One region of the Pseudomonas sp. NPDC077451 genome, then DNA from elsewhere that is predicted to be linked to it. Evidence: riboswitches for the same ligand, from Rfam matches in the RefSeq annotation. Region 1 holds a riboswitch; each other region holds the start of a gene.
What was found. Region 1 has a riboswitch for cobalamin ahead of cobG (precorrin-3B synthase). Riboswitches for the same ligand answer to the same signal wherever they lie in the genome.
Positions count from the first base shown of each region.

Region 2: linked by a shared signal. The riboswitch ahead of btuB (TonB-dependent vitamin B12 receptor) and the one ahead of cobG (precorrin-3B synthase) in region 1 are both predicted to bind cobalamin.
Region 3: linked by a shared signal. The riboswitch ahead of ACIGHL_RS11290 (TonB-dependent receptor) and the one ahead of cobG (precorrin-3B synthase) in region 1 are both predicted to bind cobalamin.
Region 4: linked by a shared signal. The riboswitch ahead of ACIGHL_RS06990 (hypothetical protein) and the one ahead of cobG (precorrin-3B synthase) in region 1 are both predicted to bind cobalamin.

Region 1 is NZ_JBITVX010000006.1:282,757-290,175, forward strand. It holds gene ACIGHL_RS12640 (precorrin-8X methylmutase) at 1-350, opposite strand, end outside; gene cobG (precorrin-3B synthase) at 343-1,677, opposite strand; cobalamin riboswitch at 1,778-1,978, opposite strand; gene cbiE (precorrin-6y C5,15-methyltransferase (decarboxylating) subunit CbiE) at 2,052-3,257, shown strand; gene ACIGHL_RS12655 (cobalt-precorrin-6A reductase) at 3,254-4,000, shown strand; gene ACIGHL_RS12660 ((2Fe-2S) ferredoxin domain-containing protein) at 4,054-4,770, shown strand; gene ACIGHL_RS12665 (substrate-binding periplasmic protein) at 4,874-5,614, opposite strand; gene ACIGHL_RS12670 (SDR family oxidoreductase) at 5,816-6,658, shown strand; gene ACIGHL_RS12675 (VOC family protein) at 6,655-7,089, opposite strand; gene ACIGHL_RS12680 (YciC family protein) at 7,164-7,419, opposite strand, start outside.
Region 2 is NZ_JBITVX010000001.1:450,296-457,714, reverse strand. It holds gene cbiB (adenosylcobinamide-phosphate synthase CbiB) at 1-372, opposite strand, end outside; gene bluB (5,6-dimethylbenzimidazole synthase) at 369-1,019, opposite strand; gene ACIGHL_RS02135 (cobyrinic acid a,c-diamide synthase CobB) at 1,016-2,311, opposite strand; gene cobO (cob(I)yrinic acid a,c-diamide adenosyltransferase) at 2,358-2,969, opposite strand; gene ACIGHL_RS02125 (hypothetical protein) at 2,966-3,535, opposite strand; gene btuB (TonB-dependent vitamin B12 receptor) at 3,571-5,478, opposite strand; cobalamin riboswitch at 5,556-5,772, opposite strand; gene ACIGHL_RS02115 (metallophosphoesterase family protein) at 5,932-6,735, shown strand; gene nhaD (sodium:proton antiporter NhaD) at 6,784-7,419, opposite strand, start outside.
Region 3 is NZ_JBITVX010000005.1:302,406-309,824, reverse strand. It holds gene ACIGHL_RS11315 (phosphatidylglycerophosphatase A family protein) at 1-182, shown strand, start outside; gene ACIGHL_RS11310 (retropepsin-like aspartic protease family protein) at 278-925, shown strand; gene ribA (GTP cyclohydrolase II) at 1,045-1,662, shown strand; gene ACIGHL_RS11300 (hypothetical protein) at 1,659-2,078, shown strand; gene ACIGHL_RS11295 (cobalamin-binding protein) at 2,075-2,878, shown strand; gene ACIGHL_RS11290 (TonB-dependent receptor) at 2,885-4,807, opposite strand; gene ACIGHL_RS11285 (hypothetical protein) at 4,810-4,935, opposite strand; cobalamin riboswitch at 4,891-5,103, opposite strand; gene dxs (1-deoxy-D-xylulose-5-phosphate synthase) at 5,363-7,264, opposite strand; gene ACIGHL_RS11275 (polyprenyl synthetase family protein) at 7,394-7,419, opposite strand, start outside.
Region 4 is NZ_JBITVX010000003.1:85,414-92,832, reverse strand. It holds gene ACIGHL_RS07015 (MFS transporter) at 1-425, shown strand, start outside; gene ACIGHL_RS07010 (RNA methyltransferase) at 526-1,581, shown strand; gene ACIGHL_RS07005 (leucine-rich repeat-containing protein kinase family protein) at 1,652-2,995, shown strand; gene ACIGHL_RS07000 (3-phosphoshikimate 1-carboxyvinyltransferase) at 3,043-3,492, shown strand; gene ACIGHL_RS06995 (cobaltochelatase subunit CobN) at 4,137-4,415, opposite strand; gene ACIGHL_RS06990 (hypothetical protein) at 4,516-4,803, opposite strand; cobalamin riboswitch at 4,893-5,025, opposite strand; gene ACIGHL_RS06985 (DUF2970 domain-containing protein) at 5,185-5,403, shown strand; gene ACIGHL_RS06980 (nitrite/sulfite reductase) at 5,770-7,419, shown strand, end outside; gene ACIGHL_RS06975 (DUF934 domain-containing protein) at 7,412-7,419, shown strand, end outside.

The DNA.
Region 1 (7,419 bases):
GCCGCGGATCGGGTATTGCCCAGCGTCTTGGCGAGGTCCGGCACGCCGTCATCATGCAGGGTGCAGACGACCCGGTTGTTCTTCGGCAAGCGCGGCCGGGTGATGCCTTCGGCCACCATGCGCGCATCGCAGAGGATCGGCGCGCCGGCCTGCAGCGCGGCACGGCCGGCCGCCCCGGCGCCTGGAGAGAAGGCGAGATCGCTGACGATGTCGACCATTCCGCAGGCGTGGATCACCCGCACGGCGAGCTTTTCCATGTCAGGCGGAATCGCGCTGAGATCGGCTTCTGCACGAATGGTGGCGAAGGAGCGCCGGTAGATTTCCTGACCGTCGCGGATGTAATCAAGCATGGGTGCGTCCCGTTGCGTGGTGCTGGGCGAGCCAGGCGCCCGCTTGGTCGATGTTCATGGGGGGTGCCAGTGGTTGGCCGAAACCGGCCACATTCGCGGCGCGCTCGTAGAGCTGATAGCGGCCGTCGCCGACTGCAAGCAGCGTGTAAGGCGCGACATGCGCAGCCGCGCAGGAGCGCGAGCAACCGCTGAGGTGTACGTGCGGGTGCGCGCCGTGCTGTTGCAGGCAGGCCGCCAACTCCAGAGCGTCGTGCTTGGTGTCGGCCAGCCCGCGCGCGCAGCCGGCAGAACCGGTGCAGGCAATCAGGTTGGCCAGGGGGGCGGCTCTATAGGTAAGCAACCCGACTTGCCTGAGGGCTGCGAGCACGTTGTCCGCCTCGTGGATCTGCACGTTTGGAATCAGCAGGCTCTGCCATGGCGTGAGTCGCAGGCTGCCGTCCCCGTGCCGCTGGGCCAGCTCGGTCACGGCGTGAAGCTGTCCGGCATCGATCCGCCCCAGCGGCGCGCTGGCCGCAACAATCGCCAGCCCTCGCTGGCGTTGCGCGACGATGCCAAAAGGCGCGTCTGCCGCCGGGGTTTGCCGCTGCCAATTGGCCGGCACGGGCGAAAGAGCAGTGGGCAGGCGTGCCTGTACCCGACGCAATAGCTCCTCGGCCGGGATGCATTCGAGCAGCTGGCGCATGCGGCTCTGCTCCGGGCCAGCGCACTCGAGAAAGGTCAGCAGCATCGCCTCGACCAGCTGCACGGCGTCGGTCGCAGCGACCATGCCGATAGGCTTGCCGGTCGGATAGCCCGCCAGCCCGAACACCAGCTGCTGCGGGGTGCCGGGAAGGGCGCGCAGCCAGAGGTCATGGGCGTGCTCCAGCATGCACAGGCTTTCGCCGCCATCGAGCTGAATGGCGAACTTGGCGGACAAGGCGTGCAGCGCTCGGTTGTCCTGTAGCAGGGCCAGCAAGTCTTCGGCCAGTGGCCGGGTGTCCATGTGCTGCTGGCGATCCAGGCCTGCAGCGGGGCTCAGCATGAGATTGCGTACGTCGTCGGCATCGGCCACCGACGGGCCAAGACTCGCGTCCAGCAGTGCGCGGATTAGGTCTTGCTCCGATTCGGCCCGTACGCCGCGAATCTGCAGGTTGCTGCGGTTGGTCAGCTCGAGCACGCCACTGGCATGGTGCTGAGCTGCTTCGGCGATCACGCGCGCCTGATTCGCGGCAAGAACGCCGCCGGGTAGCTTGATTCGGCAGATGCCACCATCCAGCGCCTGCACGATGCGCAGCAGGCCAGGGCACGCGCTGGGGCGTGGAACGGGCAGTTCAGTCATGGGAGGCATGGTCGCGCACGGTGTCACCTGAAACTAAAGACGCGGCGACCAGACCGGCAGAGTTCGGTGAACTCCGTTGGCATCGGTACACCCCGCCCGATGTTGGCACTCGCGACCAGCGTCGTCGGCAGGTCTCCTGGCTGACAGGTCATCATCATCCGCGGCCTTCCCGGTTTCCCAGTGGCATGCGTGCGGAGGATTCGCTGTTTACAGTTGCGGGGGCAGCTCGGTCACGATCATGAGATCGCTCCGTATTCCCTCTTAGGCCCTTGGCGTAGTCGCGGCGGGCACCGACGAAGGCGCTATTATGCCCGCTTTGCCCGACGACGCGACAGCCAAGCCTGTCGCCTGACGAAGGCTTGGCATAGTGATGGAGAGGCGGGATGACGCCCTGGTTGACGGTGGTGGGTATCGGCGAAGACGGCTGGGCCGGGCTCGGCGAAGCGGCTCGACAGGCGCTCGATGAGGCAACACGCATCATCGGCGGTGATCGGCAGCTGGCGCTGTTGTCCGACAATCTGCAGGGCCGGGGAGAACGCTGGCCGAGCCCGTTCAGTCTTGACCCGGTCCTGTCACGCCGGGGCACCCCGCTGTGCGTATTGGCAAGCGGCGATCCGATGTTCTATGGCATCGGCGCCACCTTGGCGCGACAACTGGATGCCGCTGAGATGCGCGTGTTTTCAGCGCCGTCGTCCGTATCTCTGGCGGCGGCGCGCCTTGGCTGGCCATTACAGGAGACGGAGGTCGTTTCCCTGGTCGCGAGGCCGCTCGCGGCGCTGAACGCCCGGATGTTTCCCGGTGCCCGCCTGTTGATCCTGTGCAATGACGGAACGAGCCCCGCGCAGGTGGCGCAGTTGCTGGCGAGCCGCGGTTTCGGCGCAAGCCGTTTGACCGCGCTTGAGCATCTGGGCGGAGCAAAGGAACGCCGCCTGGACTCACTCGCCACGGAATGGTCCTTCGATGCCATCGCCGATCTGAATCTGCTGGCCGTCGAATGCATGCCCGACGCGGATGCCCAGTGCCTGCCGCTCACACCCGGTCTTGCCGATCACCTCTACCGACACGACGGCCAGCTGACCAAACGGGACGTGCGGGCGCTGACCCTGGCCCGCCTCGCACCCATGCCCGGCGAACTGCTGTGGGATGTCGGCGCCGGCTGCGGCTCTATCGGCATCGAATGGATGCGTGCTCATCCCAGTTGCCGCGCCATCGCGGTAGAGGCCGATGCGGGGCGTCAGGCCCATATCGAACATAACCGCGACGCGCTTGGGGTTACCGCATTGAAATTGGTGGCCGGTCACGCACCGGAGGCATTGGCAGACCTCCCCGAGCCGGATGCGATCTTCATCGGCGGCGGCGTCACGGTTGCGGGTGTGATGGAGCATTGCTGGGCCAGCCTGAAGCCCGGTGGGCGGTTGCTCGCCAATGCGGTGACCCTGCAGAGCGAGGCGCTGCTGATGAGCTGGCGTGAACGCATTGGCGGCGAGTTGACCCGGATATCCGTGGCGCATGCGCAGCCGCTAGGCGGTTTCGACACCTGGCGTGGGGCGTTGCCGATCATGCTGCTGCAGGTCGAGAAGCCGCGATGATTCGCATCCTGCTGCTCGGCGGTACGGGCGATGCTTTGCGCCTTGCGCGGAGCCTCGGTCCACCGCATGTCTACAGTCTCGCCGGCCTGGGCCGCGTGCCCGACGACCTCAAATGCCAGGTCCGCGTCGGCGGCTTTGGCGGTGCGCAAGGGCTGGCAGCCTTCATCGCGGCGGAACGTATCGAATTGCTGGTCGATGTTACGCACCCCTACGCGGCGCAGATCAGCACTAACGCAGCAATCGCGGCGGAACAGGCAGGAATTCCATGCTGGGCCTTGCGACGACCTGTCTGGCAGGCCGGTAGCGGAGATGATTGGCGCGAAGTGGATGACTGGGATGAGCTGATCGCGGCCATGAGCGACTTCCGCCGGCCCTTCTTCACGCTCGGGCGCGAGCCGCTGGCGCACCTACACGAGACCCCAGAACACCAGCACTGGACGGTGCGTTGCCTGGATGCTCAGCCGGCCGCTGATCGCGCCGAGATCATCGGCGACCGCGGCCCCTTCAGCCTTGAAGCCGAGCGTCAGCTGTTCGAGCGGTTGGACTGCGATGTGTTGATCAGCAAAAACAGCGGCGGCGATTCCACCGAACCGAAACTGCAGGTGGCTCGCGAGCGAGGCCTGCCGGTGTTGCTGCTGCGCCGGCCGATGCTCCCGGCGGTAACCCGGGAATTCATGCGCCGGGATGATCTACAAACAGCGCTCATGGCTCTTGGCGTCATCACCGGTGGTGCTACCGCCTGATCGCTCACCTTCGGCCGTCGCTGCTAGACTGCGCGCCGCTAAGGAGAGAGCCAATGACTACCGCTGTTTCACCCTACGCACGGGTCCTGTTCGCCGGCCCCGATCTGTCCGCAGGTTCTTTCGCCGAGGTATTCAGGGCGCGTCTGGCCACGCTGCGCGGCGAGCAAGCACTGCGGGATGTGATCGATACGGGTTCGGGCTACGGCCCGCTTTGGCAGGCGGTCCGTGAAAGCGCTCGACCGCTTCTGGTGATCGACCTTGAGCCGCAGAGCAGCAGTGCCCATCTCGACTGGCTGCGCAGCGAACTCATGCAATTCGAGGGTGCTGATCGCATCTTCGTAGCCAGCGCGATCGGTACTGCGGAGGCGCTGCCCGTCGAAGCGGCCTGCGCCCTGATCGAGCGAACGGAGCTGCACCTGCCGTGCACTGAAGTTGCACCGCTTCCAGCCGTGCACGCCTGGTCGAAGATCCCGCTGCATGAGCATCGTGTGCTGCTGTGCAATGGTCCACGCTGCACCCGTCGCGGTGCGTTGCCGCTCTGGAAAGGGCTGCGGGAAAAGCTCAAGGCTGCGGGCAAGCTCGAGTGCGAGGGCGGCGTGCACATCACCCGCACCCAGTGTCAGTTTCCCTGCGATCAGGGCCCGACGCTGAGCGTCTATCCGGCGGGCAAGTGGTACCGCGTGCGCAACGAGGCGGAGGTGACGCGCCTGGTCGACGAGCTGTTCGTCGGCGGGCGTGAGGTGCCCGAGTTGCTGATGCCGAATCAGTAACCAGGCGAGGCGCCTTGATCACCGGGCAGGGCCTGAGAAACGCTCGGCAAAGGTTGGAATGCGCGGTATTGCCTTGGCGAGCGGCCTGCGCCCTGGAACGCCGCTACTCCTCCGGTAGGTCGAGGTCTTCACCGGCTGCTGACATCTCGGCATAGGCTCGGTCCAGTGAATCGACGACCGCCTGGCTGTCTTCAGTGTGGCGGGACACGATGAAGCGAATGGCGACCTTATGCAGCTCCACATGGGGAAGCGCCTCCATGCCGAGGCGATTCAGGGCCTGGCTCACCGGAACCTCGTAGTCGAGCAGATAGTCCGCACGGCGGTGTTTCAACATCTCCAATGCTGAGGTATGGGTGGCCGTCCGGTGTAGGCGAATCTGCAGCTGCGGGTCGTGCAGCATCTGGTTCACCTGTGGCCAGTAGTTGTAGCCACCAATGATGATGACGCCGCGTTTCCGCAGGCTGCTTGGCATGGTCGGGCGTGGGGTGTCGGGCCGGTGATAGAGGTTGAGGCTGATTTGGGCGAGGGTTTCCCGACCCTCCAGGGTGTCGGCTTGCAACTCAGGTTTGCCCGGCGCGCCGGGCCAGATATCGACAGTGCCGTTCTGCAGGGCTGCGTACAGCCGGGCACTCGGCAGGCCGCGGAATTGCGCCTGAAAACCTGCGTGGGCGAGTACGCGCCGAGTGAGATCGACCAGGGGGCCGCTTGGGCGCCCTTGGGCATCGCTGTAGATGGCTGGGGGAAAATCGTAGTAACCGACGGTCAGGGTTCTCGGCGCCTCGGACGAGGCAACGCAAGGCCCCGCCAGAGCCGCTGCAATCGGTATCCAGAATAATCGCTTCAAGGTAATTCACTGCCCCTTGTGGTTCGCGCGTAGGCAAAGCATGGTCGCCACGCGCCCGGCTGTCCAGAATGGACATTTGAGCACCGACACACCAGCGCCGCGACCATGCCTCAGCAGATAGAAAACAGGCTGGCTATGCTGAGGCTAGAGCGTACCGTGCCTATCGGGGTCGATTACCCGGATGACTCGATGGAGAGGTCTATGTATCGCAAGGTATTCACCAGCAAGGTGTTTGATCGCAAAGTGGTGCTGATTACCGGCGGCTGTGCCGGCATCGGCCGTGCGCTGGCCGAGCGGATGGCCCAGGCCGGTGCCAGGGTCGTGATCTTCGACCTCGATCAGAACGCCATTGACGGGCTGGTACAGCACCTTACAGACCATCACAACGCTGACGCGCTAGGGCTGCGCTGCGATGTGTCGGATGCCGCTGCGGTGCAGCAGGCCATTGCGCTGGTGGTGGAGCGCTTCGGCGGTATCGACGTGCTGATCAACAATGCGGGTATTACCCATCGCAGCCGGGTCGCCGACACCAGCCTGGCGGTGTTCGAACGGATCATGGCGGTCAACTTTTACGGCGCGTTGCATTGCACACAGGCGGCCTTGCCGAGCCTGGTCGCCCGTGAAGGACAGATCATCGTGCTCAGTTCACTCTCGCAATACGCGCCGGTGCCAGACCGCGGCGCCTACAACGCCAGCAAACATGCGCTGCATGGGTTGTTCGAAACCCTACGCAGCGAGCTGACCGATACCGGTGTCAACGTGATGCTGGTGTGTCCGGGGTACACCGCGACGGATCTGCGCAAGAACGTATTGATTGGCGATGGCTCTACCGCGCCACAGCCGGTTTTGACGGTGGGGCGCGTGGCGTCGCCGCAGGACGTGGCGGAATCCATCTATCAAGGCGCGTTGAAGCGGCGACGGTTGCTGGTGCTGTCGAACCTCGACTGGCGGGCTCGGCTGGTGGCGCGCTGCTTCCCACGCACCTTCGAGCACCTGCTGTTGCCGCGGCTGGCCGGTGCTCGGACTTCATCCGGCGCGGGCTAGGCGGTCGGCGCGTCGCTGTAGAGCTCTTGAGCCAGCTTCATGTCCCAATAAGCGGCCTCGATCTTGTGGCCGTCCAGGTCGCGCACGAAGCAGCCGTAGTAGGGCTCGCCATATTCTTCACGCGGGCCGGGTGCGCCTTCATCCGTGGCGCCGGCAGCCAACGCGGCGCGATGAAACGCATCGACCGAGGCCTTGTCCGCTGCGAAGAAACCGATATGGGTGCCGTTCCCGATGCTGGCTGGTTGGCCATCGATCGGCGTTTGCAGCCAGAACTCAGGGTATTCACGCCCCCAGGCGATCGCGCCCGGATGGGCCATGATGCGCTTACACCCGAGCGTGCTGAGGATCTGATCGTAGAAGGCAGCGGCTTCATCGAAGCGATTGCTGCCGAGGGATACGTGGGACAGGATGCTGGGGTTCTGGTCGGTCATCGGTGCGGCCTCCTTGACGGGTGGAGACCAAGCCTAGTTCGTCAAATCGGGGTCTGCCGCCTTGCCGATCAACGTTATTGCTTCTGATCGCCGCCCGGTTCGCTGCAAAGCATGAAGCAGCGGAACAGCACCACCGTCGCCAACAGCTGCACCAGCCCAACCACACTGTCGACCACCACGGCGAGCGCTCCAGGCGCTGTCTCACCCGCCCAGAACTGTGCGGCCACCCAGGCTTCCAGAAGCCACAGCGGCACCAGCACGACGAGGATGCAGCCGAGAATCAGCAGAAAATGTCCACGGGTCTGCAGGAAGCTTTCCCTCAGTGCCGCC
Region 2 (7,419 bases), on a different contig from region 1:
ATCGCGGCTGACAATGAAACCGACGCGCTGGCGCGCTTCAGCCAAATCACCCTGACGCAGGGCCCGTGCTACCGGCAGCAGATGGTCGCCAAGGCTGCGCAGTCCCAACGCCATGTAGAGCAAGCAGATCTCAACCAGCCAGCCAACAGTCGGCAACGAACCGAGCAGCCACGCCACTGCCGTCAGCGGCAGCACGGCGAGGCACCAGGCGGTAACGCCATGGCTGCGCCAGCCGCGACCGCCGGGGCCGTTGAAGTGATGCTCGAGCCGATCGGCCAGCTTGCCGAACGCAACCAGGGGATGGCCGCGACGGGGTTCGCCGAGCAGTACGTCGAGTGCAACACCGCCCAAGCAGCTCAGGGCAACGCTCATGACTGCTGGCCCCAAAGGTTGTCGAATAGCAACTCACAGAGCGGTCGCGGCTCGGTCCAGCCTTCGAGCGCAAGCATTGGCGCAGGATAAAACTCAGCCACCGGCCCCAGGCAGATCACCGCAACCGGCTTGGCCCCAGCGGGCATCTGCAGCAGATCCGCCAGTGCCTGGGGATCAAACAGCGATACCCAACCCATGCCCAGGCCCTCGGCCCGCGCAGCGAGCCAGAGATTCTGGATCGCGCAGGCGGCCGAAGCGAGGTCCATTTCCGGCAGCGTGCGACGACCAAACACGTGTGTCTCGCGGCCATCCATCAGCGCGACGACCAGTAGTTCGGCGCAATCGTGAATGCCCTCGACCTTGAGCTTCATGAATGCCTCGCCCCGCTCGCCCAGCGCAGCGGCAGTGAGCAAACGCTCCTCCTCGACTAGCCTGGCAATGGCGCTGCGCAAGTCGGGACGGCTGATGCGAAGAAACCGCCAAGGCTGCATCAAGCCCACGCTAGGCGCCTGATGCGCGGCCTCGAGCAGGCGCGCCAGCAACTCGGGTGCAACCTCGCCTCCGCTGAAATGCCGCATGTCACGACGTTCGCCAATCGCCCGGTAAACGCCGGCGCGCTGCTCCGCGGTAAAGGCAAACTCGCTCATGGACTGAGCATCGCCGCAGCCGCGAACGGGTCGGACGGCATGTAGAAATGGATGTAGGAAGCCGTCAGCCGGTCCTGCCGGTAAACCGCCTCGGCCGTGCGCTTGTAATTCGGACATTCACCCCGCGCCAGCGGCTGCATCGGCGACTCAAGGGAGGAATGGTGAAAGGTGTGGCCGCGCAGGCGCCCTTCCGGCAGCTGTACTTCCTGCAGCGCCATCGCGGTATAACGCTTCTGCATCGTCGCTTCGCCGGGCATCAGGCCAAGCATGCTTTCACGCACCCCATCCTGGCCGGTCAGGCCGTCGAGCAGATAGAGCATGCCCCCGCACTCGGCAAGGGTCGGCTTGCCCGCCTCGTGATGGGCGCGTATCGCCTCGGCCATCGTGCGGTTACGGCTCAATGCCCGCATGTGCAGCTCCGGGTAGCCGCCCGGAAGATACAGACTGTCGACTGCGGGTAGGCGGGCGAATCGCAGTGGCGAGAAGAACAAGAGTTCTGCACCGAGCGCTTGCAGCAGGTCGAGGTTAGCCTGATAGACGAAGGAGAAGGCAGCGTCACGTGCCACACCGATACGCACACCGCTCAACAGTTTCGGCAACGTCTCGGGTGCCGGTGGTGGAAAGCTGATCGCCGTCGGCATTCTGCAATCCGCGCTCGCCGCCAGAGCGTCGGCAGCCGCGTCGAGCCGGGCGTCCAGATCTGCCAGTTCCTGCGCCTGTACAAGCCCCAGGTGGCGGCTGGGCAGGCCTACCGAATCGCCGCGTGGCAGGGCTCCGAACCAACCAATCTGCTTTGGCAAACAGTCGCGCAGGATCTCGCCATGGCGGCTGCTGCCGACCCGATTGGCCAACACACCGGCAAACGGTAGATCCGGCTGATAGCTGGCCAAACCGTGAGCCAGCGCGCCGAAGGTTTGCGCCATGGACGATCCATCGACCACCGCCAATACCGGCACGCCAAACTGCCGCGCCAGATCGGCAGCCGACGGCGTGCCGTCAAACAGTCCCATCACGCCTTCGATGAGGATCAGGTCAGCATCACGCGCCGCTTCCCATAGCAGGCGTCGGCTTTCCGCCTCCCCCACCATCCACAGATCGAGTTGATAGACCGGGTGGCCACTGGCACGAGCCAGCACCATGGGATCGAGGAAATCCGGACCACACTTGAAGACACGCACACGTTTGCCTTGGCGCGTATGCAAGCGAGCCAGGCCAGCGGTCACGGTCGTTTTACCCTGGCCGGAGGCTGGCGCGGCAATGAGCAGCGCCGGGCAGTCATGTGGCGTATTCATTGCCCTCCCCAGCGTTCAGCAACTGCGTATGCCTTGATTGCAAACATCAGAACTCGATTCCCTTCTGCGCCTTCACGCCAGCTTTGAAGGCATGTTTGACCAGGCTCATTTCAGTCACGGTGTCGGCTGCCTCGATCAAACCCGGCGGCGCGCCGCGGCCGGTGACCACCACATGCTGCAATAGCGGTCGCGACTCGATATCAGCGAGGATCGGGTCGAGTTCCAGATAGCCGTACTTAAGCGCGATGTTCAGCTCATCCAGCACGACAAGACCAATGTCCGGATCAGCCAGTAGCTGCGCGGCGACGTTCCACGCCTCCTTTGCCTTGGCGATGTCACGCTGGCGGTCCTGGGTTTCCCAGGTGAAGCCTTCCCCCATCACGTGGTAGCGGACCTCATCAGGAAAGCGACGAAAAAAGCGTTCTTCGCCGGTACTGGCCGCGCCCTTGATGAACTGAACCACGCCCACCTTGATGCCATGGCCGAGTGCGCGGGCGACCATGCCGAACGCCGAGCTGCTCTTGCCCTTGCCGTTACCGGTGTGCACCAGCAGCAGGCCGTACTCGTCCTGCGCTTCGGCGATCTTCTCGTCGACGACTGCCTTCTTGCGTTGCATCCGTGCCTTATGGCGATCATCGCGTGCGCTGAACTCATTCATGCGCGAGCGCCTTCACGCTGTGCGCTCCAAGCACGCAGGCCGGCGAACAGGACCGCTGCGGTCCCCACATACAACGCCAAGTTACCCAGGTAGCGCGGGTAGTAGACGCCAATGCGCTCGGCCAGCTGCGCCAGGCTCGGGTCTGGATAGCGGCCGGAGAAAAACAGAAAACCGCCGCCCGAAAACAGGTAGCACACGAAGGCACTGAGCACCACGACGCCCGCCAGCAATGCCAGGCTACTCAGGTGGTCACGGTGCAACCGCGCATACATCCGTCCGCCGAACCACAGCGAGCCGTAGGCAGGCACCAGCATCCAGTACGCCGGTGACATGCAGTAGCTGCTCACGCCCTGCCATTCGATGGCGGCGAAATCCAGCAGCGACGCCTCGACGAACAAAGCCGGAAACACCCAGCGCGGCGACAACAGCACGCCCGCGAGGAAGAACACCGCCCAAGAGGCGCTTGGCAGGTTGACCGAAGCGAAGTGCTGGCCACGGGTCATGGCCATCAGTGCGACCAACGCAATACCGACAGCCAGTTGGGCTCCAGGGGACAATTTGATCATCGGTGTTCTCCTTGGGGCGAAGCGCCGAAGCGCGATTAAAGTGCCTGGTAGCGAACCGTGAAATGGATCGCGCGGCCGGGCTGTTCGTAGGTCTGGGCGGTTTCGTAATCGCGGTCGAACAGGTTGCTCAGTTTTGCCTGCAGTCGCCAGGCATCATCGAGACGGTATTCGCCACGCAGATCGACCAGGGCATAGCCGGGCAAGCGCTCGGCTTCGGTGTTGCTGGATTTGTCGAAACGCTCGCTTGCGGCGTACAGCGTCGTGCCGACAGCAAAGCGCCCAATGGCACGGTCCAGGTCGACATTCAGCGTCCGTTTGGCGCGACGCGGCAGCAAATGCCCGTGATTGGCCTTGCTGCGATCCTGCGGGTCGAGGAAGGTCACCGAGCTGACGACATCCCAGCCCAGCAGCTCGGTGCCGACAACGCCTTCGATCCCGCGAATACGCGCCACGTCGACGTTCTGGGGCTGCATGGGACTGCTTCCCGTCCAGACAATCAGATCCTCAATCTGGTTTTCGAACGCGTTGAGGCTCCACTCGCCCCATTGCTGTTCACCCTTCAGGCCCAGCTCATAGCTTTGCGACTCTTCCGGCAGCAGGTCAGGATTGCCAGCCGTGAAGCCGGTGTCTGGTGCATAGAGATCATTGAAAGTGGGCGCCTTGAAAGCCGTGCCGTATGACGCGCTCAGCATCAGGTTGTCGCGCAGGTCATAGCTCCAGCCGAGATTGCCGGTGTCATGGTTCCCGAACTGCTCGTTGTCATCGCGACGCAGGCCAGCCAACAAGCCGTGGCGGCCGAAGCGGCCCTGATACTGCAGGTAGGCGCCCTTGTTATCGCGGGCGTCCACTGCATAGTCGTCCGTGACGTCGATGCGGTCTTGCTGGTAATCAAAACCCAGGGTGAGCAACTGGTCGTCGGCCACACTGAAGTCGTTCTGCCAATTGAAAGAATCACGCTTGGTGTCAAAGCGAGAATAGAAACGACCGTCGCGGAAGTTGTCAGTGTTGTCTTCGCTGTGACCGGCCTGCAGCGTCACCAACCACGGTTCGAGCGGCTTGAATCGTGCCCGGCCACCGATGACTTGCTGGCTTCCGTCGCTATAGGCGAAGCGACCTGTCGCACCTGAGGTAGACCGAGAGTCGTAGTCACTGTGGGTGTCGACGTGCAGCCAACTGCCGTCCAGCTCCAATCCATTGTCGAAGCGATATCCACCTCGCAAGGCACCGGACAGCTCGCGATAGCCGTCCGCATCGGGTTCGTAGGAGCGTGGTGCTGACGGCCGATAGGCCCTTGAATTGATACCGTCGGTTGACGCGCTCGCCACGCCGAGATTGAACCATCCGGCACCCTGGCTACCGGATATGCCAGCGGTACCGTCGAAGCTGGAGCGGCTGCCCGCGCCAGCGGAAAAATAGGGCTTGAACCCTTCGCCCTCTCCACGCCGCGTGAAGATCTGCATGACGCCGCCTACCGCTTCCGAACCGTACAGGCTGGAACGAGGGCCGCGGACCAGTTCAATACGCTCGATTTGCTCGACCGGAATGTTCTCCAGCGATGCACCGCCTGATGTGGCCGAACCGATTTTCACCCCATCGACCAAAACCAGCAGATGCTGGCTGCTGGTGCCACGTACATAGACGGCCGAAGTCTTGCCACGGCCGCCGTTGGCGGCCACATTGACGCCCGCGAGGCCGCGCAGCAGCTCGGAAACGCTCTGCGCCTGGCTGCGTACAATCTGTTCGCGAGTAATGACGCTGGTGGAAGCAATACGGCTGAGCGCCTGCTCGGTGCGCGTGGCTGTAACCACCTGGTCGTTGAGGTTCAGCGGTTGGACCGGCTGAGCATGGGAAAGCGAAACATAGCCAAGCAGCAGGCACGCCGCTGAGGTGTTGAGGGTCTTGCAGATCAAGTCCAGGTCTCCGTCGTGCCCGCCGCACGACATCAGTCGATAAGGGCAGACGGAGAATGCGAAAGGAGCGCAGGTGCAAGCAGCCGCACCCCGATCAGCGCCCGCCGCCCTGCCGTGGAATGCGACAGGCCGGTCTCCGGGCTTGCGAGCGGATGCCTTGCATCCCGGAACCGCGGCCTTCCCATGCCTGTGGCACAGTGGCTGTGAGCGGTGTCCTGTCTCGCCTACCGTTGCGGGGGCAGCGCCGGAATCTTCATCGAATGAACCGGCTTCCCTGTTTCACCCATTGGCTTTTAGCCAGGGGGCACCTGAAGCAGCGCGGAGGTTAGTCCAAGGCCCTGCACAGCGCAACCGAAAGCGATCAGGGCCAACGCCGCAACACGTTTCGATACCGCTGCCTGCGATTTACCGGAACGCCGGGCGCCGAATGGCTTCGAATGCAACAATGCCACCCGTCACGCACACCAGACGAGAAGACGCCCACCCATGACCAGCATCGTGCAGATTTCCGACACCCACTTCGGCACCGAAGAGGCCGCCGTCGTGCAAGCCATGGAAGACCACGTGCGCGAGCATGGCGCGGATCTGCTGATCTTTTCCGGCGACATCACGCAGCGCGCCAAGGCCGGACAGTTCGCCGACGCCCAGGCCTTCGTCCAGCGCTTGCATGGTCACGGCATCCCGGAAACACTGGTGATTCCGGGTAACCATGACATCCCGCTGTACAACGTCTTTGCTCGCTTCCTCATGCCTTACCGCAACTACCGTCGCCACTTCGGTGAGGATTTGGAGCCAACCTTCGAGAATGACGAGGTGTTGGTGATGGGTCTCAACACTACCCACCCGCGACGGCACAAGGATGGGCTGGTGACGGACGAGCAAGTGCAGGCCGTGACGCGGCGGCTCAAGCAGAGCGATCCGAACAAAGTGCGTATTGTCGTGGCGCACCAGCCTTTCGGCGCGATGGTGCTGAGCGATCTGAGCAATCTGCAGCACAACGCCGATGCTGCGCTGCACCGCTGGGCCGATGAAGGATTGGACCTGGTTATGGGCGGGCACATTCACCTGCCCTATGTATTGCCGTTGTCCAAGCAGTACACCGCGTTGTCACGGGAGATCTGGATGGTTCAGGCCGGAACCACCCTGTCATCACGAGTCCGTGGTACATCGCCGAACTCGTTCAATCGCATGAAGCTGCACCCTGGCGCCGACAAGAAGGTCTGCGTCGAACGCTGGGACCTGCTCGATGATCAATTCGTGCTCGGCTCGCACTTCAACCTGCACTGGTAAGCGCGGCAGCTCACCCAACGGCTATGAGCGACCGCGCCCAAGCGCGACTCAGCCCAGCGAGCCCGCCACTACCAGGCCGGTCAGATAGACGCCAGCGAAGCCAAGATTGAATGCGATGAACAGATACAGGCTGTACTTGAGATAGCTACCGAAGGTCAGCCCCGGCACCTTACTCATGGCCACAATGCCCGCCGCGGACCCGATGACCAGCAGCGAACCGCCCACGCCGACTGCATAGGTCAGTACCATCCACTCGGCAATCCCCATCTCGAGCCCGGACTTCAGCAGTGCAGCGGTCAGGGGTACGTTGTCGATCGCAGCAGACAAGATGCCCATCAGGTAGTTGGCCACCACTGCAGGCACCTGATCGTAGATTTGCACCAACCCATCGAGCACATTGATTTCCTTGAGCATGCCGACCAACAGCAGGATGCCGAGGAAGAACAGCAGGGTCTCGAATTCGACTTGGCGCACGTATTCCAGAATCGGATCGGTTTCAATGTCATCGCTGAAGAAGCGCGCCACCAGAAACATAATCGACAAGCCGGTCAGGAAGGTCAGCACGGGCGGTATCTGGAAGAAGAAGTTACCAGCGATGGTGCACAAAATGGTGCCAAGGAAAATCAGTGCGATGGCAATATCAACCCGGCGGACATCGGTGCGATGGCTTTCCACCACCACCTG
Region 3 (7,419 bases), on a different contig from region 1:
CGGGCTGGTACTGGCTGCTGCTCGGGTTCGTCGTGTTCCGTCTGCTGGATATCCTCAAACCTTGGCCGATCAGCTGGGTAGATCGGCAGGTCCATGGTGGGCTGGGGATCATGCTTGATGACATTCTCGCCGGATTTGCCGCTTGCGGTGTGATGCACATAGCGGTGCGCTTGTTAGGCTGATTGTCTCGGAGGCTTGGGCTGTGCGTCGGATCGCTGCAATGCCGGAAGGGCTCGTGAAACAATGCGGCCTGTCCTGTTTCAAAAGGCCGCCACTGATGCGCCTCGTTTCTCTGCTGCTTGTCTCCACGCTGTCGCTCCTCTCGCTGGCTGTCACAGCTGCACCTCGTGTGCAGGTGGTCGGCCTGTTTCCTGGCGCTGCTGTGTTGAACGTCGACGGCCAGCGCAAGCTCGTACGGGTCGGTCAGGTAGGGCCGGGCGGTGTAGAGGTAATAAGCGCTGATTCGAAAAGCGCGGTTCTGCGGGTGGAGGGCGTCGAGCGCAGCTATGGTCTCTCTCGTGAGTTGAGCTCAGGGTTCGCCGAGCCTGATCGCCGGCAGCTGAGCATCGCTCAGGGGCAGGGCGGTCACTACTGGATTGCCGGTTCAATCAATGGTCAACCCGTGCAGTTTCTCGTCGACACCGGCGCCACGTCGGTAGCGATCAATGAGATTCAGGCGCGGCGCCTGGGAATCGATTACCGGGTTGATGGCCGGCAGATCGTCGTCGGCACAGCAAGCGGTACGGCCAAGGCCTGGCGGGTCAACCTCAACAGTGTGAAGGTCGGCGCGATCGACGTGCTCGGGGTCGAGGCCGTCGTGGTGGAAGGGGGCTCACCTACGGATGCCCTGCTTGGCATGAGCTTTCTCAGTCGAGTCAGCTGGCGTGAGGATCAGGGCGTACTAAAGCTCGAATCCAAAATCTAGACCTGGCCATCGCTACGCAATCTTGGCGGTATCGCTTCGTTGGCTGCCGATCTTCCGATACAGCTTGCTGCAGCACTGCTGTTACAATATCCGCTTTTCCGCTTTCTGGAGTCTCTCCGGTGTCAGTCGTGTTCGTCGCCGCTTCCAAACTGCCGACGCCGTTCGGTGTGTTCACCATGCATGGTTTTCTCGATCAGGACACTGGCAAGGAACATGTCGTACTGACTCTGGGCGATGTCGCGGACGGCAAGCCTGTTCTGGGCCGCCTGCATTCCGAGTGCCTCACCGGTGATGCCCTGTTCAGCCTACGCTGCGATTGTGGATTTCAGCTCGAAGCTGCGCTGCGCGCGATCTCCGAAGAGGGCCGTGGGGCGCTGCTGTATCTACGCCAGGAAGGTCGTGGCATTGGTCTGTTGAATAAGATTCGCGCCTATGAGCTTCAGGATGCTGGCGCTGACACGGTAGAAGCCAATGAGCGCCTCGGCTTTGCGCCGGACATGCGTGACTACGCGATCTGCCTCCCCATGCTCGAACACCTGGGCATCGCCGAAATCAAGCTGATGACCAACAACCCGCGCAAGGTGAAGGCCCTACAAGGCTTCGGCATCCGCGTCGCCCAGCGCATGCCTTTGGAAATCGCACACAACCCGCACAACGAAAAATACCTCGCCACCAAGGCCGGAAAACTTGGCCACATGCTCGGCGAGATCCATCAGGGCGAAGCCGAGCAGTCGTGAATCGCGCTGCCGCCCGCCGCCAGCTGTCGCTCGATGGCTGGTTCTATCTGCTACTCATCGTTGTGCCTGTGCTCGTCGTCCGCCACTTCCCACAGATGTCAGGCCGCTTCGGTGAGCATTTGGCGTTGCCACTGTTCATTGGCGGTCTTGTCCTGTTGTTTCTTAATCTGCCCCGTTTCAGCGCCTACAAGCACGCCTTGATCGCCACTGAAAAGGATCTCGGCACGGATGCTGAGGTATCGGCCTGGTCGAGGCTGCGCAGCGTCCGGCTGCGGGCTTTGCGTACCGCCGCGTTGCCGGCGTGGCTGGGGGCGATAGGCGCGCCACTCGGACTTGAACCGGTTGCCCAGTTGCTGCTGGTGTGTGGCAGTTTGGCGCTGCTGATGCTCTACCGCCTGCCACGTCAACTGCAATGACCAGAGTGCTGGCTCTGTTGCTGGCACTGTCAGCATCGCCCTGGCTGGGTGCCACCGAGCGAGTCGTCAGCCTAGCCCCTTCGCTCAGCGAAATCATGCTGGAACTGAACGCCAAGGAACTGCTCGTCGGCGTGCTTGACGGCGGTGAGCGACCTGCATCGCTGGCGGCGATACCTTCAGTGGGCCGAATGGGTCAGCTGGAAATGGAAAGCCTGCTGGCCCTTCAGCCAACGCTGGTATTGCTCTGGCCGGACAGCATCAGCCGTGCGCAGCGCGACCAGCTCACGCAGTTCGGCATCCCGGTGCTCGTCGTACAGCCTGTATCCTTGGAACAACTGGCCGAGCAGTTTGCACGGGTTGGTCAGCGCATCGGCCGAGGCGAGCAGGGGCGCGAACTTCAACGTCAGTTTTCTTTAGGCCTGGAGCAGCTTCGGCGTCGATACCACCGAGAGCAGCCGTTATCGGTGTTTTATCAGGTTTGGAATCGGCCCCTGTACACGCTCGGTGGACGCCAGATCGTCAGTGAGGCCATCGAGGTATGCGGTGGTCGTAACGTATTCGCCGATCTGCAACTGCCGGCGCCCCAGGTCAGCGTCGAGTCCGTGCTATCACGTCACCCGGACGTCATCCTGGCAGGCAGCGGTGCTCAGCTATCCGAATGGAATGCCTGGCCGCAGTTGGAAGCGGTGCGTAAGGGACAGCTGTGGGAAGTGCCCGACAAGGGGCTCGAGCGACCGAGCTTCCAGATGCTCGGGGCAATCCGGAAGCTCTGCGAAGTTATGGCGCTGGCAGCGGACTGACCGGTATCAGAAACGATAACCCACGCTTAGCTGTACAACCTCCTCTGGAGCTGGATACAAGGCCCTGTTGCCTGCTTGCCAGCTGCTGTAAGTGGCATAGCTGTCGTAGCGCTTGCCGGTCAGGTTATTGATGCGCAGCTTGGCGTTGAGGCCCTGGTATTCATACCGGACGGCGGCATTGAACAGCGTATAGCCGCCCTCTTTCGGCATTACCTGTCCATCATCGCTGGCCAGGTAGCGCGGGCCTGTATAAATGGCCTCCACGTAGCCGTGCAGGTTCGTCATGATCTGGTAGTCAAGATGCAGGGCAGCGCTGTGGCGCGATACCCAGGGAACCTCGTTGCCCTTGTTGGCGCCGGCCCTCAGTTCTGAGTCGGTGAAGCTGTACTGACCACCGACGCGGAGTCGATCGGACAACTCGCGCTCAGCCTCTAGCAGCAGTCCTTCGCGGCGAGTCCGGTCCAGGTTCACATTCGCGCCCCAGCCGCCCAATGCATAAGGCGCGTAGAGCAGCTCGTCCTCCAGGTTGATCCGGTAGAGGCTGGCCTGATACAGCTGGATGTCGTCCTGCCATGTGGCACCAGCTTCCCATGACTCGCCCGTCTGCGGTTTGAGGAATTCGATTCCAGGCTCGACGAGCGCGTTTTCGTTGACGTTGGCCCAGCGCAGAACCTCTTCGCGCTTGACGAATACTTGAGTCTGCTCAGTCACCTGCCAGCCCAGCGCAATGCTTGAGCTGTCTTCGTTGTCACTGCGCTTGCGGCCGTTGTGTTGGTCGACGGCTTCACTGATGCGATAACCAAGGCTGAGCGTGACGCGATCGGTCAGTGGCTGGCTGAGTTGTGTATACCAGTCCCGCTGCGTTTGTTCAGCGAGACTGCTGAGCGAAGGATAGAGCCTATACGCCGCCTGGTAATCAGCTCTCAGGTGGTCAAACCCCAACAACCATTCACTGCGGCCGGCCGCGCTGTCCCAGTTGGCGGTGATGCGGGGGCTGATGGTTTCCACCCTGGTGCCTTCGGTGAACGGGCTGCCGGAAATCAGTCCATTCCCGTCGCTGTCTCTGATGGTGTAATCCAGGTTGCCTGTCCAGTGGCGGCCAAACGCCTGTTCGCCAGCAACGCGATGCACGTCGGTTTTGCTGTTGTTCCACTCGTTCGAGGTGCTGGCCTTGCGATCAGCACGGCGCTGCACGATGGTGAGGCTGCGCGGGTATAGAAGCTCGTCGTCTACATTCTGATACTCGTACAGCAACCAGCCGTTGGCATGTTCATACCGGAGACGGCCGAACACATCGCGGTAGCTGGCGTTGTTGTGGTCACGATAGTTGTCAGCGTTCCTTGTCTCGCCGCTAGCAAAGGCTGAAAAACCGCCTCCGAGCTCTTGCGACACATGTCCCCGGTAGGCCTCCAGATCGTGACTGCCCTGGGTCGTTTCGACATAGGCTTCGTTGCCAGTCGGGCGACGAGTGATGATATTGATCACCCCTCCTACCGCTTGGTCGCCATATAGGACGGTTCCAGCACCGCGCAAGATCTCGATTCGCTCGATGTTAGCGAGCGGCACGCTGTTCAGATCCGGACCGCTCAAGCTGGGATTGTTCAGCCTTCTGCCATCGACCATAACCAGCACGTTGTTGACTGCGTTATCACCGAAACCACGCAGGCTGATGGAGGCATGATTGCCGTCGCCCAGCGTGTCGCGGATCTGAATACCAGCTTTCCCGTTCAGCACCTCTATCAGGCTACTGGCTGCACTCCGCTCGATTTCATCCCTATCTATCACGCGGGTGCTGGCAGGGGCGGGCCGTTCCAGAGCGGTCGCTCGGGTGATGACCATTGGTGGAGCCTGATAAGGTTCCAGGGCGGCAGCAGCGCCCGGTATCAGGGCCAGCGCAAGCATGGTACGAGACGGCTTCAAGTCGAACATCCTCAAAAGTTCAGCGCTTTTGAGAAGGGCAGGAACAAGCGCAAGGGCACGCAGCCGCGCTTGACGGTGCTGCCCTCCGCAACACCAGTCGAATCCGCCAGGCCGGTCTCCGGGCTTTCGACGCGCACCGCGCTCGCCTTCCCGTGCTGGGCACAGTGGCGGTTGAGCGGGCGGTGATCCTTGGATCACGGTCGATTACCGTTGCGGGGGCAGCGCCGGCCTTGCTCTTCGAGCGCACCGGCTTCCCGTTTAATGCGGACCTGGCGGTCGTGCACACCTGGGCGGATAGGAAATCGCGCGAACCTTACGGCCTGGGCTGGGGAAAGACAAGCGAATGAGCGACGCGCCTCAGTGCAAGGCCGCGGTAAACAGAGCTGATCGGTTGGGGGCTTAGGACGCTCTCGGCCCGGGAGGGATTGATCCGCCCGGCCCAGCTTCGGCAGCGTCGTGTGGATGATGTTTCATCCATCCCCGGACCCAGCGAAGATCGAGGTATGGAAATTCGACTCCCATATACCCAGACCGCCTCGCTGTTGCCCATGGCGGCGCTGGATCCTACGGCTGAGTGTGCAGCCTTGCCAGTCGCGCTTTGACTGCCGCCTCGATACCGGCGGCGTCCAGTCCGCACTCCCTGATCATCTCGCTGGGTTTGGCATGTTCGACGTAGTAGTCAGGCAGGCCCAGTTGAAGGAGCGGTGTGCTCAGGTTTTGCGCGGCGAGGAACTCTCCGACCGCACTGCCGGCACCGCCCATGATGCTGTTCTCCTCGATGGTCACCAACAGCGCGTGGCTGTCGGCTATCTGGCGCACCAATGCCTCATCCAGGGGTTTGACGAAACGCATGTCTACGACTGTTGCGTTCAGGGTTTCGGCAACCTGCATGGCGTCCGGTAGTTGCACGCCAAACACCAGCAGCGCGACCTGCGTACCCTCGCGACGCACCACGCCCTTGCCGATTTCAAGCGGTTCGAGGCCCGGTTCGATCATTGCGTTCGGGCCGGTGCCGCGTGGATAACGCACCGCGGCGGGACCTTGGAAGTGGTAGCCAGTGGTGAGCATCCGGCGCATCTCGTTCTCGTCGCTCGGTGTCATTACCAGCATGCCGGGGATGCAGCGCAAATAGGCCAGGTCGAAACTGCCCGCATGGGTCGGGCCGTCTTCGCCGACCAGCCCGGCGCGGTCGATCGCGAAGAGCACATCGAGGTTCTGCACCGCGACGTCATGGATCAGTTGATCGTAGGCGCGTTGCAGGAAGGTCGAATAGATCGCCACGACCGGCTTGGCACCTTCGCAGGCCATGCCTGCAGCCAGCGTAACCGCATGCTGCTCGGCAATCGCGACGTCGAAATAGCGGTCCGGATAACGCTCGCTGAAATCGATCAGATCCGAGCCTTCCTTCATCGCCGGGGTGATACCCATCAGGCGTGGGTCTACCGCAGCCATATCGCACAGCCATTGGCCGAACACGTTGGAATACTTCGGGCCGCTGGGTTTCTTCGGCTTGACCGGGCCGCCGATGGGGTCAAGCTTGCTGATCGCGTGCCAGGTGATCGGGTCGACTTCCGCCGGAGCGAAGCCTTTGCCCTTTTTGGTGACCACATGCAGAAACTGTGGGCCGGAGAGGTCGCGCATGTTGCGCAGGGTGCCGATCAGCGTCGGCAGATCATGGCCGTCGATCGGGCCGATGTAGTTCCAGCCGAGTTCTTCGAACAGCGTGCCTGGGACCAGCATGCCCTTGGCGTACTCCTCGGTGCGGCGGGCGATTTCCCAGGCACCGGGCAGGCGCGAGAGGACCTTTTTGCTGCCTTCGCGCATGCTCGAATAGGTGCGGCTGGAAAGGATCTTGGCCAGGTAGTTGGACAGTCCGCCGACATTGCGCGAGATCGACATGTCATTGTCGTTGAGCACTACGAGCATGTCCGCACCGACTTCCGGCGCATGGTTCAGTGCTTCGAAGGCCATGCCTGCCGTGAGCGCGCCGTCGCCGATGACCGCGATGGACTTGCGCTTCTTGCCCTGCATGCGGGCGGCGATGGCCATGCCCAGTGCGGCGCTGATCGAGGTGCTGGAGTGGCCGACGCCAAAGGTGTCGTACTCGCTCTCGCTACGGCGTGGGAAGGCGGCGAGGCCGTCCTTCTGGCGCAGGCTGTCCATGCGCTCGCGGCGCCCGGTGAGAATTTTGTGCGGATAGGCCTGATGACCGACATCCCAGACCAGGCGGTCTTTCGGAGTGTCATAGACGTAATGCAGGGCGATGGTCAGCTCGATCACGCCAAGGCCAGCACCGAAGTGCCCGCCGGTCCGGCCTACGCTGTAGAGGAGGTCCTGACGCAGTTCGTTGGCGAGTTCTTCGAGTTCCGCTTCGCCTAGCCGGCGCAGCTGCTCGGGCGTGGCCGCGCGATCTAGAACGGGCGTCGCAGGGCGGACCCGAGGAATCTCATGAAACGTCTTGGGCATCGGGCGAATCATTTTGGCTGAAAAAAGAGCCGCAGTTTACCCGATGGTTACAACGATAAGAACGTCTCAAGCATCAACGGTCGCCGTTATGCCGAACAGACGCAGCGCCGAGCAGTGGCGGTTCGCCGGTCAACTGCGGCGTTCCACGATGAAGC
Region 4 (7,419 bases), on a different contig from region 1:
CCAAAGGCGGACTGGGATACGCCAGCTTCGCCCTGATGGTGACAGTCGGACGTTTCGCCGGCGCGCCGGTGGTCAACAGCCTGGGCACCGCCAAAGTGATCGGCCTGGGCGGATTGCTGGCTGCATTCGGCATTGGCTTGACCATTCTCACCGAGCATTGGGGGCTTGCCCTGCTCGGTTATGGGCTCTGCGGGCTTGGCTGCGCCAACGTCTCGCCGGTATTGATTTCGTCGTTGAGCCGACAGAACGCCATGCCTGTCCATCAAGCCATTACCGCAGCGACCACCATCGGGTTCGCAGGGGTGCTCGCAGGGCCGGCGCTGATCGGCGTGATTGCTCACTTCGCATCGCTGACGCTGGCCTTCGCCCTGCTCGCGGCGCTGTTGATCATGCTAGCGCTTGGGAGCCATTGGTTCAGAGACTAACCGCTCTGCGGAGCATGAGGTGTGGAGCACGAGGTCTGGCACCAGCATCGCGCAGAGAGCTACAGACCGGTCAATGACGTTTGGCTAGAATGCGCGGCCTATGCGTATCCAAGACATTCACCAGCAGCTCGCCTCGATCGGCGCCAAGCCCATCCACATTGGCCGGGTGACCCGTGCCTGGCTGAATGGCACACCGCTGGATACCGGCACGCGCCACCAACGGACGGAAGACTTCCTCCCGTTGTCCGTACGCAACGGCTTGCATGAGGTCAGCCAGTCAATCGAAGGGCTGGCCCGCCTGAGTTCTGAGCATCCGGGCTCGGATGGTTCCGCACGGTTGCTGGTGGCGCTGGCTGACGGTCAGATGGTCGAGAGCGTGCTGCTGCCCAGAGCGGGTCTCTGCGTATCGAGTCAGGTCGGGTGCGCCGTGGGCTGCGTCTTTTGCATGACCGGCAAGAGTGGCTTGTTGCGCCAATTGGGCAGCGCCGAGATCGTCGCCCAGGTCGCCCTCGCACGACGTTTCCGCCCGGTCAAGAAAGTCGTTTTCATGGGCATGGGCGAGCCTGCTCACAACCTGGACAACGTGCTCGACGCCATCGACTTGCTGGGCACCGATGGAGGCATCGGGCACAAGAACCTGGTGTTCTCCACGGTTGGCGACCGGCGCGTATTCGAGCGCTTGCCACTGCAGAAAGTGAAACCCGCTCTGGCCCTGTCTCTACACAGCACGGACGCCGTATTGCGCCGCGAGTTGCTGCCGCGGGCGCCTCAGTTCGATCCCGCCGAGCTTGTCGAGCTGGGCGAAGCCTATGCCCGCCTCGTCGACTATCCGATTCAATATCAGTGGACGCTGCTCAAAGGCATCAATGACAGCCAGGACGAGATGGACGGGATCATCCGCTTGCTGCGCGGCAAGTTCGCGATCATGAACGTCATCCCCTACAACAGCCTCGATGACGACGAGTTTCAGCGACCAGATGCTGATCGGATCCATCAGATCATGCGCTATCTGCATGAAAACGGGGTGCTGACGAAGGTGCGCAACTCGGCGGGACAGGACATCGATGGCGGCTGCGGACAACTGCGCGCCCGTGCGGAGCGTGTGATCCGTGCACGCCAGCGTCCGGCTGAATCGCCCGTGCTAGACGCGAATTGAACGGGTTACCGCGTGCAGTGTCCTAGCGCATTGACCCAATTCCCGGCTCCGACCGGACGCGAGAACACGCATGCACACCTTGGCACAACTTGAACGCGGCGATCTCGCCGGAACGACCCGCCTGGACCTGTCAGAACAGCTCGAGACTTTCCCTCGAGCCATATTCGACCTGGCTGATAGCCTGGAAATTCTCAACCTATCAGGGAACCAGCTCAGCAGTTTGCCTGACGATTTGTCGCGCCTGCATAAGCTGCGCATCCTATTCTGCTCGGACAACCCGTTTACCGAGCTGCCCGCCTCGATCGGCCACTGCGCCAGTCTGGAGATGGTTGGGTTCAAAGCCAATCGCATCCGCCACGTGCCCGCTGAAGCGCTGCCGCCCAGGCTGCGCTGGCTGATCCTGACCGACAACCAGCTCGAAGCGGTGCCTGACGAGATTGGACGCTGCGACCGCCTGCAGAAGCTGATGCTCGCCGGCAACCAGCTAGCCGCATTGCCCGAATCGCTTGCTCGCTGCCGCCAGTTGGAATTGCTGCGCATCGCCGCCAATCACTTGCCAGCATTGCCGCAGTGGCTGTTGTCTATGCCGCGTCTCAGTTGGCTGGCGTTCGCCGGCAACCCGTTCAGCGATGCATTGGAATCGCAGACCTTGGCGCAGCATCCGCTGCCACCGGTCGACCGCAGGCAGATCACGTTCGGCGACGTGCTTGGCCAGGGCGCATCGGGCGTCGTTCATCGTGCTGACTGGCAAGCGCCCGGCCAGCCGAGCCGTGCCATGGCAGCCAAACTGTTCAAAGGCAGCCTGACCAGCGATGGGCTGCCTCACAGCGAGATGGCGGCCTGTATTGCCGCGGGCGAACATCCCAACCTGATCGGCATTGCCGGACCACTGGCCGAGCACACCGATGCGCTACCGGGCTTGCTGATGGAGCTCATCGATCCTTCTTACCGGGTGCTCGCCGATCCGCCATCATTAGCCAGTTGCACCCGTGACTGCTACGCACCCGGGCAGCGGTTCTCCGCCGAACAGCTGCTGCGGATCGCGACAGGTGCAGCTTCTGCAACCAGCCACCTCCACACGCGCGGCATCCTGCATGGCGACCTCTACGCACATAACCTGCTGGTCGATTCGCGCGGCCAAGCGCTGCTCAGCGATTTCGGCGCCGCCTCGTTCTTCGATCCGGAAACCACTGCGGGTCAGGCGCTAAGGCGTATTGAAGCGCGTGCGTTCGGCTGTTTGCTCGAGGAATTACTGGACCGCTGCGATGCATACGGTCAGGACGAGCGCTTGACGACCCTCGCCACCCTGCAGGGTCAATGCATGCAGGAAAACCCCAGCCACCGCCCCGATTTCGACCAGCTGGTCGAGCAGTTGCAGCAAATAACAGCGCAACAGAGCGTTTCGGCCGGGTAGTTGCATAAGCCATCGTCCCTCTCGCTTCCCGACGGCAACCTGACGCTATGCTCGCTCCAGAATCAAAACCCGATGAAGCATCTGAATGCTACGCCAGCACCCAGGAAACCGTCACGCTCGACCAGGACCCGTTCGTGGTCGGACTCAAGCAACGGCTTCCTGAAGAGCTGCGCGAGACGTTCACACCGCAGCAACTGGATGCTTTACGCAATGCCTTCGCCACCCGCTCGTGGGCCAGGCACAAGCTTGATCTGCGCAGTACTTTTAGCCTGTGGAGCAACCAGTACTATTTCGTGTTGGTTGGCGGGCGAAACAAGCGCAGCCTGAGCCGAGCCCAACGGAGCCTGTCGCTAGCGGCCAAAGCCGGAGCGATCACGGCGTTTCTGTTCTTCTCGGTACTGATCGGCCTGGTCGCGCTCTATCTGGTCAAGTCGGCACTCGGAATCAATCTGCTGCCGAACTATTCGCTGGGGCTGTGGGATTGGTTCAAAGGATGACCGATAGCAGGCCTGCAGATGAAGAGTCTGCAACGATCTCCGCAGCAGCCAACTGAACAATTGATTGTCGAACACGCTACGCAACTCCCCTCGGCCGAGGCCCACGACCACGCCAGATGCCAAGCCCCAATAGCAGCAGAACGATCAGCGCAGCCAGCTAAAGGTATCGGCTGGCGCTTTGATCACCTTGGGTTTCAGCTTGATCTGGCGCGGCTGGTGGCGTGTCCGTCGCCTCCGGCTGAATCTCGCTGATACTGCTCGGTGCGTTCGTTTGCGGCACCGCGCGCAGTGCCGAATCGAGCCGAGCCTGCAGTGCGTCGCGCAATGGGTCAGATAGCTTCGGCAACAGCCACTCGAACCGGCCGGGTATGCCCACTTCCCGGCAAGCCGTGCTCAGCAACCAGGGCTGCGAACTGCTCGGCCAGCGCGTGATGGGTCGCCTCGCCGGCCTTCCAAAAGCCCTTCTGAATCGCCACCAGCATGATTGCGAGCATGTTGCTTTTGACATGGACGTTGGCGCCCTTCTCGAGAAAGGCATCGACTCCAAGCGCGTGTACGCATTCGAGCACTGCAAGCTGATCAGCATAGAGATCGCGAAACAAACCGGAGGTGGTGAACATCAGCTCGCGTCGCTCGCGCCCGGTTTAAAGCAGGTATCGCTTGATGCCTTCGACGATGCCCCGGCTGTTCCACACAGGCTCTACGCCAAGCAGGGCCAGTCCGAAGGCGATCATGGCGCGTTCATCACGGACGGTATCGGATGCCCAGAGAATGACGGCCTCGCGTCCGCCCTGCTCCATTGGCCGCTGTCGCGCACAGTTGGCCAGCTCGCTACCGATACTCCAGCGGATGCGACTCGGGATCAGGCTACTGTCGAGCGCATGGAAATTGCGCCCGGTCGGTAACGCCTCCGGCGTACGGATCGGATGGTTGCAAATACCATGCGGTCATTGGTGCGGCTCATCGCCACCAACGCCTGGTCGCTGTGCATGATGAAGCGCTCGCCCGTGCTGTATCGCTCGATCAACGGTTGCAAATGGTCGACTTCCGTCCCGAATACGCCCACCACGAGCAAGCGCCTTCCACTGGCAACCATTGGACGATCGCGGCGTCGTCCAGCTCTGCCAGTTGCTCCGGAGTCCGGGCGCTAACGGTACGCTCAGGGAATCGTTGCTTTAGCAAAGCGGCAGCTGAAGCGAACTCGGCAGCGCTGTATTGGGAAATGATCGCGTTGATCTGACTGGCACTGACCGGCGCCACTTGCGTCAGTAACAGAAGCGCTAGTGCCACGCAGCGAAAGGCGAAAGACATGCCCATTTCATCCGGGTGCAGTGGGCAACAGATAAGGCGCCTAGCCAAACCGGCACAGCGACAAAACTGAGGACGTCGCCCACCGCGACAGTTCCTGGGAAGTACGGGCTGGTATCGGGTTCGGTCGAATCGACTCTACCGTTGCGGGGGCAGCATCAGCTTGCATTGATTTCCCATTTAACCCGGACCATGATCCGGGCACCACGCACTTCAATTGTTCAACCGCTGGGCGGCCGAGGCGCGAACCTTAGGCGCCGACCTAGGCAAGCTCAAGCAACAACAAGCGTGACGACCCGTTGACGTCGCTGGACATCACATTGATCTCTCCAGAATCAGGATTGCTGACTAGACTTCAAGGCAGTCAGCCTCACGGAGACACTTATGGACGACGATAGGCAACCCAAATCGCTCACGCTACGGCAGATGCTTCAAAGTATGCTGGCCGGCGCTTTGGGCGTGCAGAGCGGGAAGAATCGGGTGCGGGACTTCAGCCACGGTAAACCCAGCCATTTCATTCTGCTCGGGGTCGGCTTCACCGTAGCGTTCGTCCTGGTGATTCTGGGGGTCGTCAAGCTGGTGCTCTATCTAGTCGGCGTTTGACCCGGTTATGTAGAGGCCGCCAGGCTATTGGTGGCTAACCCAGAACACTGCTGTCGCCACCGCGAGCAGGATCAGAAAGAAGATCGCGGCGGCATCTGCGCAGCTGTCATTATCATGGCGTTTCAAATGCTCTGACACAGGGGCGTACCTTGTTGTTGAGGATCGCATTGATTGCAGTTAAGACCATGCAAACGGAGCGCTCAAGGCCGGCGATTGAAATGTCTGAAAAGCAGCGTTTCGTTCTAAACATATTCCCAAACATCACTTTTGCGCATAAACGCTAGCTGGTATCGTGCCGGCCTCCCATCAACGGGTGCGCGGCCGTGCGCGCAGAAGCTGTAGACAGCCTGAAAAAACAGGACATTTATGTACGTATACGACCAGTATGACCAACACATCATCGAGGATCGCGTGCGTCAGTTCCGTGACCAGATTCGCCGCTATCTCGCCGGTGAACTGACTGACGCAGAATTGTTGCCTCTTCGCCTGCAGAACGGTCTGTACATCCAGCGCTATGCGCCGATGCTGCGCATTGCTGTGCCTTATGGGCTGTTGTCGTCTACTCAGATCCGCAAGCTGGCCGACATCACCCGTCGGTACGATAAGGGCTATGCCCACATCAGTACCCGTACCAACGTGCAGCTCAACTGGCCCGAGCTGGAGGATGTCCCTGACATTCTCGCCGAACTGGCAACCGTGCAGATGCACGCCATCCAGACCAGCGGCAACTGCATCCGCAATACCACCACCGACCAGTTCGCCGGCGTGGCCAAAGACGAGCTAGTCGACCCCCGCCCCTGGTGCGAGATCATTCGTCAGTGGTCGACTTTCCATCCAGAATTCGCATTCCTGCCACGCAAGTTCAAGATTGCGGTAAACGGCGCTGCAAGTGACCGTGCAGCCATTGAGGTCCATGACATCGGGCTCGAAGCGGTCAACAACGAGGCAGGCGAGCTGGGCTTCCGCGTATCCGTGGGTGGCGGTCTTGGCCGTACGCCGATCGTGGGCAGCTTTATCAATGAGTTCCTGCCATGGCAGCACCTGTTGACCTATCTCGATGCGATTCTGCGTGTGTATAACCGCTATGGTCGTCGTGATAACAAGTTCAAGGCGCGCATCAAGATTCTGGTCAAGGCCCTAACGCCTGAAGTGTTTGCCGAGCGTGTAGAGGCCGAGTGGTCGTATTTGAAAGACGGCGCGAATACTTTGACCGAAGCCGAAGTCGAGCGGGTCAGCAAATTCTTCGTCGACCCGGAGTACAAGTCTCTTGAAGATCAGATCGCTGTGCTCGCCCAGCTTGATGCCGAGCACCCAGGCTTCGCTCGCTGGCGTGAGCGCAACGTTGTCGCTCACAAGAAACCCGGTTACGCAGCGGTCACGTTGTCGCTGAAAAGCACTGGCGTAGCGCCAGGTGACGTTACAGACAAGCAGCTCGAGACCATTGCCGATCTGGCGGATAGATACAGCTTTGGCGAAGTACGCAACTCCCACGAGCAGAACATGATCCTGGCCGATGTCGAGCAATCACGTCTGTTCGAGCTGTGGCACGAGTTACGCGAACTCGGAGTCGCCACGCCGAACATCGGCTTGCTGACTGACATCATCTGCTGCCCAGGTGGCGACTTCTGCTCCCTGGCGAATGCCAAATCGATCCCGATCGCCGAAGCCATTCAACGCCGCTTCGATGACATGGATTACCTGTTTGACATCGGCGATATCGACCTGAACATCTCCGGTTGCATGAACGCATGCGGACACCACCATGTGGGTCACATCGGCATTCTTGGCGTAGACAAAAAAGGCGCCGAGTTCTATCAGGTTTCACTCGGCGGCAGCTCCGGTCGTAACGCGAGCCTGGGTCAGATCCTCGGTCCGTCCTTTGCCCAGGACGTCATGCCCGACGTGATCGAAAAGGTGATCGGTGTGTACGTGGAGCGCCGTACGGAAGATGAACAGTTTCTCGATACTTTCCGCCGAATCGGTATCGACCCCTTCAAGGAGCGCGTTTATGCAGCG